Regions from separate parts of the Oceanobacillus picturae genome, predicted to be linked through region 1. Evidence: a T-box and tRNA genes for the amino acid it is inferred to sense, from the RefSeq annotation. Region 1 holds a T-box; the other holds one or more tRNA genes.

The links. The T-box of region 1 lies ahead of ileS (isoleucine--tRNA ligase). A T-box ahead of a tRNA ligase gene usually reads a tRNA of that ligase, here a tRNA-Ile.
Region 2: it has a tRNA-Ile gene. The T-box ahead of ileS (isoleucine--tRNA ligase) is inferred to sense a tRNA for this amino acid. The anticodon was not compared.

The regions. Positions count from the first base shown of each region.
Region 1 covers NZ_CCAX010000002.1:54,105-59,884, forward strand. Annotated here, with positions in the region: gene BN988_RS11315 (transposase) at 1-699, opposite strand, end outside; gene BN988_RS11325 (AAA family ATPase) at 1,503-2,063, shown strand; gene BN988_RS11330 (GNAT family N-acetyltransferase) at 2,114-2,551, shown strand; T-box leader at 2,902-3,134, shown strand; partial or broken gene ileS (isoleucine--tRNA ligase) at 3,405-5,780, shown strand, end outside.
Region 2 covers NZ_CCAX010000001.1:316,383-322,162, reverse strand. Annotated here, with positions in the region: gene BN988_RS01620 (peptidoglycan D,D-transpeptidase FtsI family protein) at 1-367, opposite strand, end outside; gene BN988_RS01615 (MFS transporter) at 440-1,711, opposite strand; gene BN988_RS01610 (superoxide dismutase) at 1,844-2,455, opposite strand; tRNA gene BN988_RS01605 (tRNA-Phe) at 2,680-2,755, opposite strand; tRNA gene BN988_RS01600 (tRNA-Ser) at 2,981-3,073, opposite strand; tRNA gene BN988_RS01595 (tRNA-Ile) at 3,083-3,159, opposite strand; tRNA gene BN988_RS01590 (tRNA-His) at 3,176-3,251, opposite strand; tRNA gene BN988_RS01585 (tRNA-Met) at 3,268-3,344, opposite strand; gene BN988_RS01580 (Na/Pi cotransporter family protein) at 3,658-5,286, opposite strand; gene BN988_RS01575 (NfeD family protein) at 5,517-5,780, opposite strand, start outside.

The DNA.
Region 1 (5,780 bases):
GCCCTTGTAGCCGTACCAGAAAACATTTTTTCCTTCACTGTTCTTTTTTATGCCCCATTTTGGGGCTTGGGGGACTTCAGCCCGTAAGTCGGTTAAAGGTACGTCTAATTGCGCTTCTATTTTCTTTTCATAAAGAGGCAAGTTTGCTTCTATTTCAGCCTGTTCAAGTAACCATTGTTCCCGTTCTTCCTTGGGTTTGCGTCCACGTTTTTTAGGTTCTGTTTTGGGCTTATCTTCTTTGGGTGGTGCTTGATCACGTGCTTCGAAGTGAGTGGCATCAATGGCGACGGTGTTGTCACTAATAAAGCCTTCCACAATGGCTTGTAGGACTACTTTTTTCTGTTCTTCTTCTAGAACGCTAGAGTCACTAAGTTTCGTCAGCAGGCGAGAATAGGCAGCTTCGGAAGGTGTCTCGTCCGAGACAAGAAAACCACAGTTCAATTTAAAAACAAAATCATCATTCAGGCGTTTCACCAAATCTTTAATCGTTGGAATACGTTCAACTATGCGAATGAAAGAGCTGATAATCATCGCTGCATAATTAAGCTCCACAGGAGCGCCACGTCGTGATTTTTTATTCACTTCATGGAAGATTCGATCCACGTCTATCTCGGATATAATTGAATCATACCGTTGGGTAGGTTCCATCTTGTATAATTCTTGGATGCCAAATAAGCTTGTTTGTCGTATAATAGTCATAAGAAGTGCTCCTTCAGTCTTTTTATGGTTTTATAGTCAACTACCATTATACAAGATTTGGGGAGGTACTTCTTTTTTTGTCTCTCAAAAGCGTTGAGACAGAAGGATTAATAAATGAAATTCATTCAACTACAAATAATATACCTTTTTATCAATGGATCCCAACTATAGCTGCATACAATATTATTATGATTCTGCCAGCATTGTTTATCTTCTTTGGATATAAATTGTTTGGAAAGTGGATAAACTCTACCTTATTTACACTTCGGATTAAAATATCAAGCAGCTCAACTTCAGCCTTATCTTGGATAATGTGTTTAGTTGGGTTGGTATTAATTTTTTACACCATAGATTATCTATAATTAGTCTTGTGAATATAGTATTAACTAAAATGATATAAAGGTTGTAATCTAAAAATGTTGGCCGGAGACATTAATTAAGACTTTCACTTTTGTTTTTTCTTAGTTCTAAAAAATAATCACATATCGTACCAGTGCGTACAATGGGATGACGTCATAGTGTTACATAATAGTTTGATTGTCTACTCGGTGTGATCCAGAAAGGGCACTCCTGATTTTACAGAAGCGTTACAGGTTACAAGATTTATTTGGGTTGGTTTATTAAAGCAAGAAAATCCGTACATTGAATTTTACAATAAAAGCGTTTTCCGTTACTTAGTTTTTGACGTTGGTGTTATTGCTTATTTCCGTATAGAGCATAGCACGGAGTTTTGGTTATGTGGGATGACTTTATTAGGCTAATGTCCAGACGTCTACCCCTATTAAATTAAGGAGAGAAAGCATATGAAGTTTGTTCTTATTACTGGACCGCAAGCGGTAGGTAAAATGACAGTGGGGCAGGAGTTAGCAAAGATAACAGACCTAAAACTATTTCATAATCACATGACGATTGAATTGGTAAATCATTTTTTTGACTATGGCACGAAAGAAGGGAAAAGATTAGTAAACTTATTTCGGCAAGAGATATTTGAAGAAGTCTCAAAAAGTAATTTGGACGGAATGATTTTCACTTACTTATGGGCGTTTAATTTACAAGCTGATTGGGATTATGTAAACAGAGTAACGCAGCTATTTGAGTCCAAGGGGGCCACAGTCTACTATGTAGAACTAGAAGCTGATCTGGACGAGAGAATTCAACGTAATAAAAGTTCTAATAGGCTGGAACATAAACCCTCAAAAAGAAATATCGAATGGTCTGAAAGTAGGTTGAAAAAATCAATTGAGAATTATCGATTGAACTCGTTAGAAGGCGAAATTGAATTCCCGAACTATATAAAGATTAACAATACTAATTTGGGTGCGGAGGAAGTTGCAGAATTAGTTAAGAGGGAGTTTAATTTATAGAAGTTGACTGAGAAGCATATAAAAAGTTTTTGCATGGGGTGACTTGAAAAATGAAAATAAGAAAACCAAATGAGGTTGAAATTGAAAAGATATTATCACTTTCACCACAGGCGATATTTGAGGGAACTTTAGGAGAAGTAGAACCAACGATTGAAAAAGCAAAACAACTAGTAGAACCTCTTTTAAAAAGGGGGAGTAATTATTTAATAGCAACTGAAAACAATGTAATAACAGGTTGGGTTCTTATAGGGGGAAGCAAAGATCAGTTTTCAGATAAGGCACTCGGATTTATTTATGAATTGTTTGTTTTAGAGGAATACAGAGGTAAAGGCATTTCAAAGCAATTGATTAAAACAGGCGTTGAACAATTGAAACAAGAAGGATACTCCGAAATTCGTTTAAGCGTATTTGATGGAAATCCAGCAATTAAGATATATGAAAGTCTGGGCTTTAAAAACAGGACAATTACAATGAATATTTCATTATAAATAAACTTCTTTCACCGTTTGTTTGGGAGTAGCAATTTTAGTTTTATTTTAAAGCCACAAATTAACAGAAACCATCACAACTAGACAAACACCATAAAGAGACCAAGCTAAAATCTTATTACTTCTTGGAATGCCTTTTATTCGAAAAACCTTCATCAACTTGTAAGCCAAAAAAACAAAGAACAAAATGGATAACATCAAAAGTTCATTCAAATTTTTAGTCCCCTTTTATAGATCCAATTTTCAGTGTATATTCTATAATAGCAGAAAATACAAATAACAAACTAATAAATGTAAAAAATAAAGTTGACTTTCCCATCCCGGTTGGTTATGATTTGTATAATTTAATAAATAATTCGATGACGAGAAAGAGTAGCTATGTTTATCTTATCTACAGAGAGTTGACGATTGCTGAAAGTCAACGGTGAGACCATAATGAAAATCCTCTCCGAGAAGCAAAGTTGAAAAATTTTTAAACTTTGACGGCATTCTACCGATACCCAGGACGCGTATGATAGTACGTAGTGTAACAATTTGATAAAGACCACTACTATGGTTTTTTTATTTTGTTAAAAGTCGAATATATGTATATATATATGAACTCGATCCTACGTATGTGGGGTCGAGTTTTTTAATTGTTTACAAAGCAAGGATATGAATTTATTTGGTGATAGTTAAGCGTGGATAAGCCACGTCCAGCTCCAGCCCCCAGAAACTAGGCGACTTCAAGAATCGCCCTACGATAAGTCATCATCGGTTTAAGAGCTAACCGTGATTCCTTTATCTCAGTTGATTCTTTCCATTCGCTACGTTTCTAAACGGGTGCTTGCGCTTTAGTCCATTTAATGAGGTGATGATGGTGAAGGAAACCAATGTTGAAAGGGAATTAAGGGTTCGGAAAAAATGGGAAGCAGACAAAACATTTGAACGCTCTATAGCTAACCGTGAAGGGAGAGAAACCTATGTTTTTTATGAAGGTCCTCCAACTGCAAATGGGCTGCCACACGCGGGTCATGCCCTCGGAAGAACGATCAAGGATTTTGTAGCAAGATACAAAACAATGTCTGGTTACCAGGTACTGCGAAAAGCGGGTTGGGATACTCATGGCTTACCTGTGGAATTAGAAGTGGAAAAACAGTTAAATATTCGTGGAAAAGATGAGATCGAGGAATACGGTGTTGAGAATTTCATTCAAAAATGTAAAGAAAGTGTCTTTGCCTATGAGAGTGAGTGGAAACAATTCACGGAGGCACTTGGTTATTGGGTTGATATGGAAGACCCTTATGTAACACTAAAAAACGAGTACATTGAGTCTGTCTGGAACATCTTATCCACAATTCATGAGAAAGGTTATTTATATAAAGGGCATCGAGTTGTCCCATATTGTCCACATTGTGAGACTTCCCTTAGCTCTCATGAAGTGGCACAAGGCTATAAAGATGTTTCCGATTTATCTGTAACAGCTAAGTTTCGGTTAAAAGGCAGGACAAATGAATATCTTTTAGGCTGGACGACGACACCATGGACCTTGCCAGGAAATGCTGCTGTAGCAGTCAATCCTACTATGAACTATGTTCGTGTGAAGCATGACTCTGAAGTGTTTGTCCTTGCAGAATCTTTGGCTCCTACCGTGATGAAAGAGGAGTATGAGGTACTGGAAACTTTGAAAGGAAAAGACTTACTAGGCCTTTCGTATGAAGCACCTTTTGATTATGTGACGGTAACCAATGGACATAAAGTGATCGGGGCAGATTTTGTTACAGATACAAGTGGAACAGGTATCGTGCATATTGCACCAGCACATGGTGAAGATGATTACAAGGCAATACAGGATAATCAGTTTGATTATATCAATGTTGTGGATACAAAAGGTCGCTACACGGAAGAGATAAGACCACTTGCAGGGCGATTTGTAAAAGATTGTGATGTGGACATCATTAAAATGCTTTCAAAAGAAGATCTTTTATTCGAGAAGCAAAGATATGAACATAGTTATCCACACTGTTGGCGATGTGACAGTCCACTGCTTTATTACGCAATGGAAGGTTGGTTTATCCAGACAACAGCAGTGAAGGAAAGAATGCAAGCGAATAACCAGGAAGTTAGTTGGTTCCCTTCCCACATGAAAGATGGAAGGTTTGGGAACTTTTTAGATAACATGGTGGATTGGAATATAGGGCGAAACAGATATTGGGGAACCCCGTTAAACGTGTGGGTTTGTCAGGAATGTGGAGAAGAAAAGGCTCCACATTCAGCAAAAGAACTAAGAGAACTTGCTGTAGAAAAAGTGCCAGAAGATCTGGAATTGCACAAGCCTTATGTGGATAACGTTCATTTAACCTGTTCATGTGGTGGGAGAATGGATCGAACAAGCGAGGTTATCGATGTCTGGTTTGATAGTGGGTCCATGCCATTTGCTCAATACCATTACCCATTTGAAAATAAAGATTTGTTTCAAAAACAATTTCCTGCAGATGTCGTAATTGAGGGTGTTGACCAAACAAGAGGTTGGTTTTATAGCTTATTAGCAGTTTCTACACTGTTTACAGGACAATCACCATATAAGCGCGTCCTTTCCTTAGGGCATATTTTAGATGAAAATGGTCAAAAGATGTCGAAAAGTAAGGGAAATGCTTTGAATCCAACGGAGCTAATTGAAGAGTTTGGTGCTGATTCGTTAAGGTGGGCCTTGTTAGCGGACAGCTCACCATGGAACAATAAACGCTTTTCTAAAAAAACGGTGAGCCATGCAAAATCCAAAGTCATTGATACTCTGTTAAATGTGTACTCGTTTTATTCCATGTATGCAGAAATTGATCAATTCAACCCAGCTAGTGACTTGGGAGGGGATCCAACAACACTCGATAAATGGGTTGTTTCTCGTTTAAACACCGTTACAAGGGAAGTGGTTCAAAGTCTAGAGGATTATGACATCACCAAAGGGGCAAGAACCATCGCCACCTTTGTTGATGAACTTAGTAATTGGTATGTAAGGCGTTCAAGACAACGTTTTTGGAGTAATGGAATGACGGAGGATAAGCGAGCAGCATTTAGTACCTTATTTGAGGTTTTAAAGAAGCTTTCTCAACTCATGGCTCCCTACACGCCATTTGTTTCAGAAGACATATACACAAGCTTAATGAATGAAAGTGTGCATATCTCGGATTATCCACAACCAGATGAAAAACTTGTGGATGAACAATTAGAAAAAGATATGGATGCCGTATTG
Region 2 (5,780 bases), on a different contig from region 1:
TGTTTCTATCTGTTATCCCATCGATATATTCTTCACTATCCATTGAAATAAACGTTGCAAGTTTTTCGGCGACCTCTAGCCTATCTTCGGCCTGTGTCCCTTTTGCTGGGGTATAAGTAATGGAATAAAGTGGTTTATTATCGACCACCACATTGTGATTAGTATCGTAAATTTTCCCGCGTGGAACTGGTATTTTTGTGGTATCTTGAATCGTTCTGTCAATTTCCTCCTGAAATGCTTCCCCATTAAGTATTTGCACAACACCGAGCTGCATAATTAATACAGAAAACATAAGAAACACAACAAAGAACAATATGTTAATCCGGAAAGGAAGTTGTGCTTTTTTCTTTCTTTTCTTATTACCCATCGCTTCTCCCCCATAATAAAAATAGTCATATATTTTTATTATAACATGTCAGATAGTATAATCTAAGTGAATTTATCGGTTTTTTTCATCTGTTATTTGATCTTTTATTAAGACCTCTTTCTTTTGCTTTGTTCCGAGGTAAATATTCTTAACAAAAAAGTAAATGATCAAGTGTCCGCTCCCAAGAATTATAAGCAAGACAGGTATCACTTGCTTTGCTGGGAACAGCATGACTGCTCCCAAGAAGAGGACAATAGAACCAACTCTCCCTAAATTCACGAATAGTTCTCTTACAACAATGTACTCTACGCGCATCTCCTTGGCTTTCCAAGCCTTACCAATCACATCATACGTCATGGAAACGTATGGGACATTAATAATCGGGTAAGCAATTCCAATGAAAACAGCATATATGATTAATTGGACATAACCTAAATTAAACAGGATAATAAAGGTGGAGAAAAAGAGAATTAGTCCACCAAGTAAAATCGCTTTTTTGCGCAGTTTATTTTTAATAAACTTTGTTGCGATGAAATAAAACACAAAAGAGAGCCCTGATAAGACTAAGTTAAACATACCAAGTGAAAATTCACTTTGGGTTATCAAGAAAACCCATATAGAAATAATAAAAGCAAAAATACCCTCACGAAGTCCCTGAAAAGTGTGCGCATATAAGATTCTTCGCCAATTCTTATTATGATGACGCTCCTGTAAGATTCTTCTAAAGTGAAAGCTTCCTTCAGCTCTTCGCCTATTAAGAAAAAAGCTACAAGCGACCGCCAAAATAAACAGGATAAAGGAAATTGTAAAAATGGTCGTGTACCCAATATTTGCTTCCATACGAGCAATAATTATCCCGGCCAGCAACGGGCCAATCATACCACCAAAGGACTGAAGCACCCCTAGGAAGCCATTAAAAAAGTCACGTGTTTCAGGTTCCGTAATTTCAAAAGTTAGTACATTAAAAGCAAGCCAATAGAAGCCATAACCAATCCCTAGTAGGCTCCCTAATAAAAAATTGTACTTTGAAGCTTGTTCTCCAATAAGAAGAACACTTAGAAAAAATATGGACAGAAAGATTACTCCAAGCCGGAGGACGATCACCCTATCCACTTTTTTAGCTAATTTCCCCGCTAAAATAAATGTAGCGGGTTGAAATAGGTATATGGCCAGGTTGTAGATGGCAATCGTAATATAATCACCCGACTGCTTCCACAAATATATGTTAACAAAAGTATTGGACAAGAATATTCCCAGAGAATACAGTCCGCCAATAACAAGCAAAAAAAGTAGATCTTTATTTATATCTAATTTCTCTTGGTAAAATTGTATAGCCTTCCGCATGAATCATACTCCTTCATGAATCCTTTCTTAGTTTGAACAGAAGTAATGGAGATATGCAGTATGCTTTTTACTAATCCATATAAAAAGAGCACAGGGCTTTAAGCCTTGCGCTCTTTGAATTAAAGACTATTTTTATTTTGCTTCGTTGTAGTTTTTGTTTACTTGATCCCAGTTAACTACATTCCAGAATGCAGATACATAGTCAGGGCGTTTGTTTTGATATTTCAAGTAATAAGCATGCTCCCAAACATCAAGACCTAATAGTGGAGTTTTTCCATCCATTAGAGGTGTATCCTGATTTGGCGTGCTTGTTACTTCAAGCTCTCCATTGTTAAGAACTAGCCATGCCCAGCCGGATCCAAAGCGAGTTGTTGCAGCATTTTCAAATTCTTCCTTGAATTTATCAAAGCTGCCAAACTTACTGTTTAGTTTATCTGCAAGCTCACCTGATGGCTCGCCGCCACCATTTGGAGATAATACGTTCCAGAATAAAGTATGGTTTGCATGTCCGCCACCATTATTGCGAACGGCAGTGCGTGCGCTTTCTGGTACAGCATCTAAATTGCTTAAAAGGTCTTCTAATGATTTATTTTGAAGATCTGCATGCCCTTCTAATGCTCCGTTAAGCTTCGTAACATAAGTGTTATGATGCTTCGTGTGGTGAATGTTCATTGTCTCTTTGTCGATAGTTGGTTCTAACGCGTCGTATGCGTATGGTAGTTCTGGTAATTCAAATTTTGCCATAATTAATGTTCCTCCTCTAATAAATATGTTTATTAAAAGGAATGTATCCACCCTTTATGGAAAGAGTATCAAAGCACGCATACAGTTGCAACTAATATGCATGAGTATCAAATATAGCCTTCAAAAAACAAACCCCCTAGTTCTACTCAAAATTTACATAGCTTCTATGTAGATAACTTTTGAAAACACAAAAAAACAGGCCTTCGCCTGTATATCATTTAAAATGGTGGCTCGGGACGGAATCGAACCGCCGACACAGGGATTTTCAGTCCCTTGCTCTACCGACTGAGCTACCGAGCCATTGTTATAGTATATTATTATTTTGTTTCCTTCAGTTTAAGAAGTTTCGATGCGTTGCTTCGTAGTTCTGTGCTCGTCGTGTTGCATGCTATTTCGATGAAGTCGCACTCCTCGCAAGCCTGCACATAGCAGTTTTTCGATGAAGTTACGGCTTGCTCTACCGACTGAGCTACCGAGCCATTAAGGAATTGACTATAAATTGTTTCCTTTTTGTTTGAGTATGTATGGAGGAGGTAGAGGGATTCGAACCCCCGCGCGGTTTGACCCGCCTGTCGGTTTTCAAGACCGATCCCTTCAGCCAGACTTGGGTATACCTCCGAGTTTTTATGGTGGACCCTGCAGGACTCGAACCTGCGACCGATCGGTTATGAGCCGATAGCTCTAACCAACTGAGCTAAGGGTCCTTTGCTTTTATATTTATGGGGCGACCGGTGGGGATTGAACCCACGAATGCCGGAGCCACAATCCGGTGCGTTAACCACTTCGCCACGACCGCCATAAAATTATGATATTGGTGGCGGCGGAGGGGATCGAACCCCCGACCTCACGGGTATGAACCGTACGCTCTCGCCAGCTGAGCTACACCGCCATGTTTATCTTGTTAGTAATAACTGGTAGGATACATTGTAACCCGATCACCTTGTCTTTTTTTGTTACACATTGTTTCGGCGACAAGATATAATTTACCACGTTCGACAAAAACTGTCAATCATTTTTTTAAAAGATTTTTTTCTTTTTTACAATCTATGTAGTTTGTCCTCGGAAACGACAATATATAATATATCACTTTCTTAACTTGATTTCAATAATAAAATTATTTTTATTTTATTTTGAACATTAAACAATTAATGATGCCATCTAAAATAGAAAAGAAGAGCCTCAACAGACCCTTCTTCTCATCCTTACTCTTCTCCTAACACTTCTTCCGCAATATTAACGGCATGATCACCTATTCGTTCAAGATTGCTGATAATATCTACGAAAACGATCCCTGCAGAACCACTGCATAACCCTTCGTTCATTCGAATGATATGTTTTTTCCTAAACTTCCGCTCCATCTTATCAATTTCATCTTCTTTTTGTACAACTGCCAGAGCTTCTTCACGATCTGTTTTTTCAAGAGAACGAATAGCCTGTTTCACTGTAGCAATTGTCAGCTCAAACATTTCGTTAAGATCTTCATTCGCTTTATCAGTAAGATTTACTTTATTGGAAATCTTATAGTCAATAAGCTCGATAATGTTTTCAAAATGGTCACCAATCCGTTCAATATCTCGTACAGAGTCCATGAGTGCAGTATGCTTGTTACTCTCTAGCTCTGTTAGAGAGCCTGCAGAAATACTTACTAAATACTCGGTAATCTTGCGGTCGAGATTATTTAGAGCACCCTCTACCTGCATAGCCATATCTGAATGTTTTTGGGAATGATTGTTTAAATAGAGATTTGTCTCTTCCAATCCTTGAGATGCATATTCCCCCATCCGAATAACTTCGGCTTTGGCTTGGTCCAATGCCAGGGTGGAAGATTGCTGAATAAAAATAGGATCTAAATGCTTTGGTTTATATTCAACTATCGTATCCTCTCCAGGAATGATTTTTGTTACAAGCCATGCTAATGCACCGATAAATGGAAATTGGATAATCGTATTTGTTACGTTAAAAGTACCATGGGCAAATGCTATTGTCATTTCCGCATTCAAGTCAAATTGTCCTTGTAGATAAGTAATTACCTGGGTGAATACTCCGAGAAAAACAATAAATATAGTTGCACCAACCAGATTAAAAATAACGTGCGTGTATGCAGCACGCTTTGCTGCTACCGATGCACCAATAGACGCAAGAACTGCGGTTATCGTTGTACCAAGGTTGTCCCCAAAAAGAACAGGTATAGCTGCTTTAAGCTCAATTGCACCTTCTGAAAATAGACCTTGCAGAATCCCAATAGTGGCACTTGAACTTTGCACAATTAGGGTAAATACTGTTCCAATCACCACTCCTAGTATTGGACTATCACTCATATTTAAAGTCAACTGCTGAAAGGATTCCAGTTCTCTTAATGGTGACATACCACTGCTCATTAGTTCTAAGCCAAAGAATAAGGCACCAAAACCAAATATAGTCTGTCCAATGGCATTAACCAGTGTGTTCTTAAAGAAAAACAGTAAGAAACAGCCCACCGCAATAATTGGCAGTGCATATTCTCCAATGTCAATCCCAATAATAAACGCGGTTACGGTTGTCCCGATGTTCGCACCCATTATTACACCAATTGCTTGTCTGAATGTCATAAAACCTGCATTTACTAGACCAACCGTCAAAACGGTTGTACCTGAACTACTTTGAATCAGGATAGTTACAATAATTCCAGCTAAAACTCCCATAAAAGGATTGCTTGTAAATTTATCAAGAATGTTTCTTAACCGATCTCCTGCCGATTTTTGAAGTCCCTCTCCCATGTATTTTATACCAAGAAGAAAGATCCCTAATCCCCCGATAAATTCAAATAACAGTGTTTGCAGATCTAATTCCAATCCCTTTTACCACCCTTCATTCATGTAGAAATTTGTCGCACACTTAGACTATTATTAATAAATATAAATACTTTGTAAAGGATTTGCGTACAAATTTAACATTAAATTTACAAACCGTTTATCGCTTCCCTTTTATTTAGTTCCCTACTCCTCTTGTTAAAATGCAACCAATAGGCAAATAAAAAATCTTTTACAAACCGAATGGTCCATAAAAGATTTTAATAGTAACATTATTGTTTTTCAACTAGAATTTTTGTTCCATCAACCATCGCTACTCGGATTGAAGTCCCTTTTGTTATCCATTGCCCATTTGACACTGCACTATAGTCCTTATTGTTAACCCTAATTGTCCCTACTGGCCTTAAGTCAGTCAGTGTTACACCCTCCTGATCAACAAGTGTGGCATACGTTTCATTTATCGAATTATAGCCCGCTTCCGTTGAAAGCTGATCCTTTAATGTTAACTTATTCCACATATCCCTACGTTTAAATAC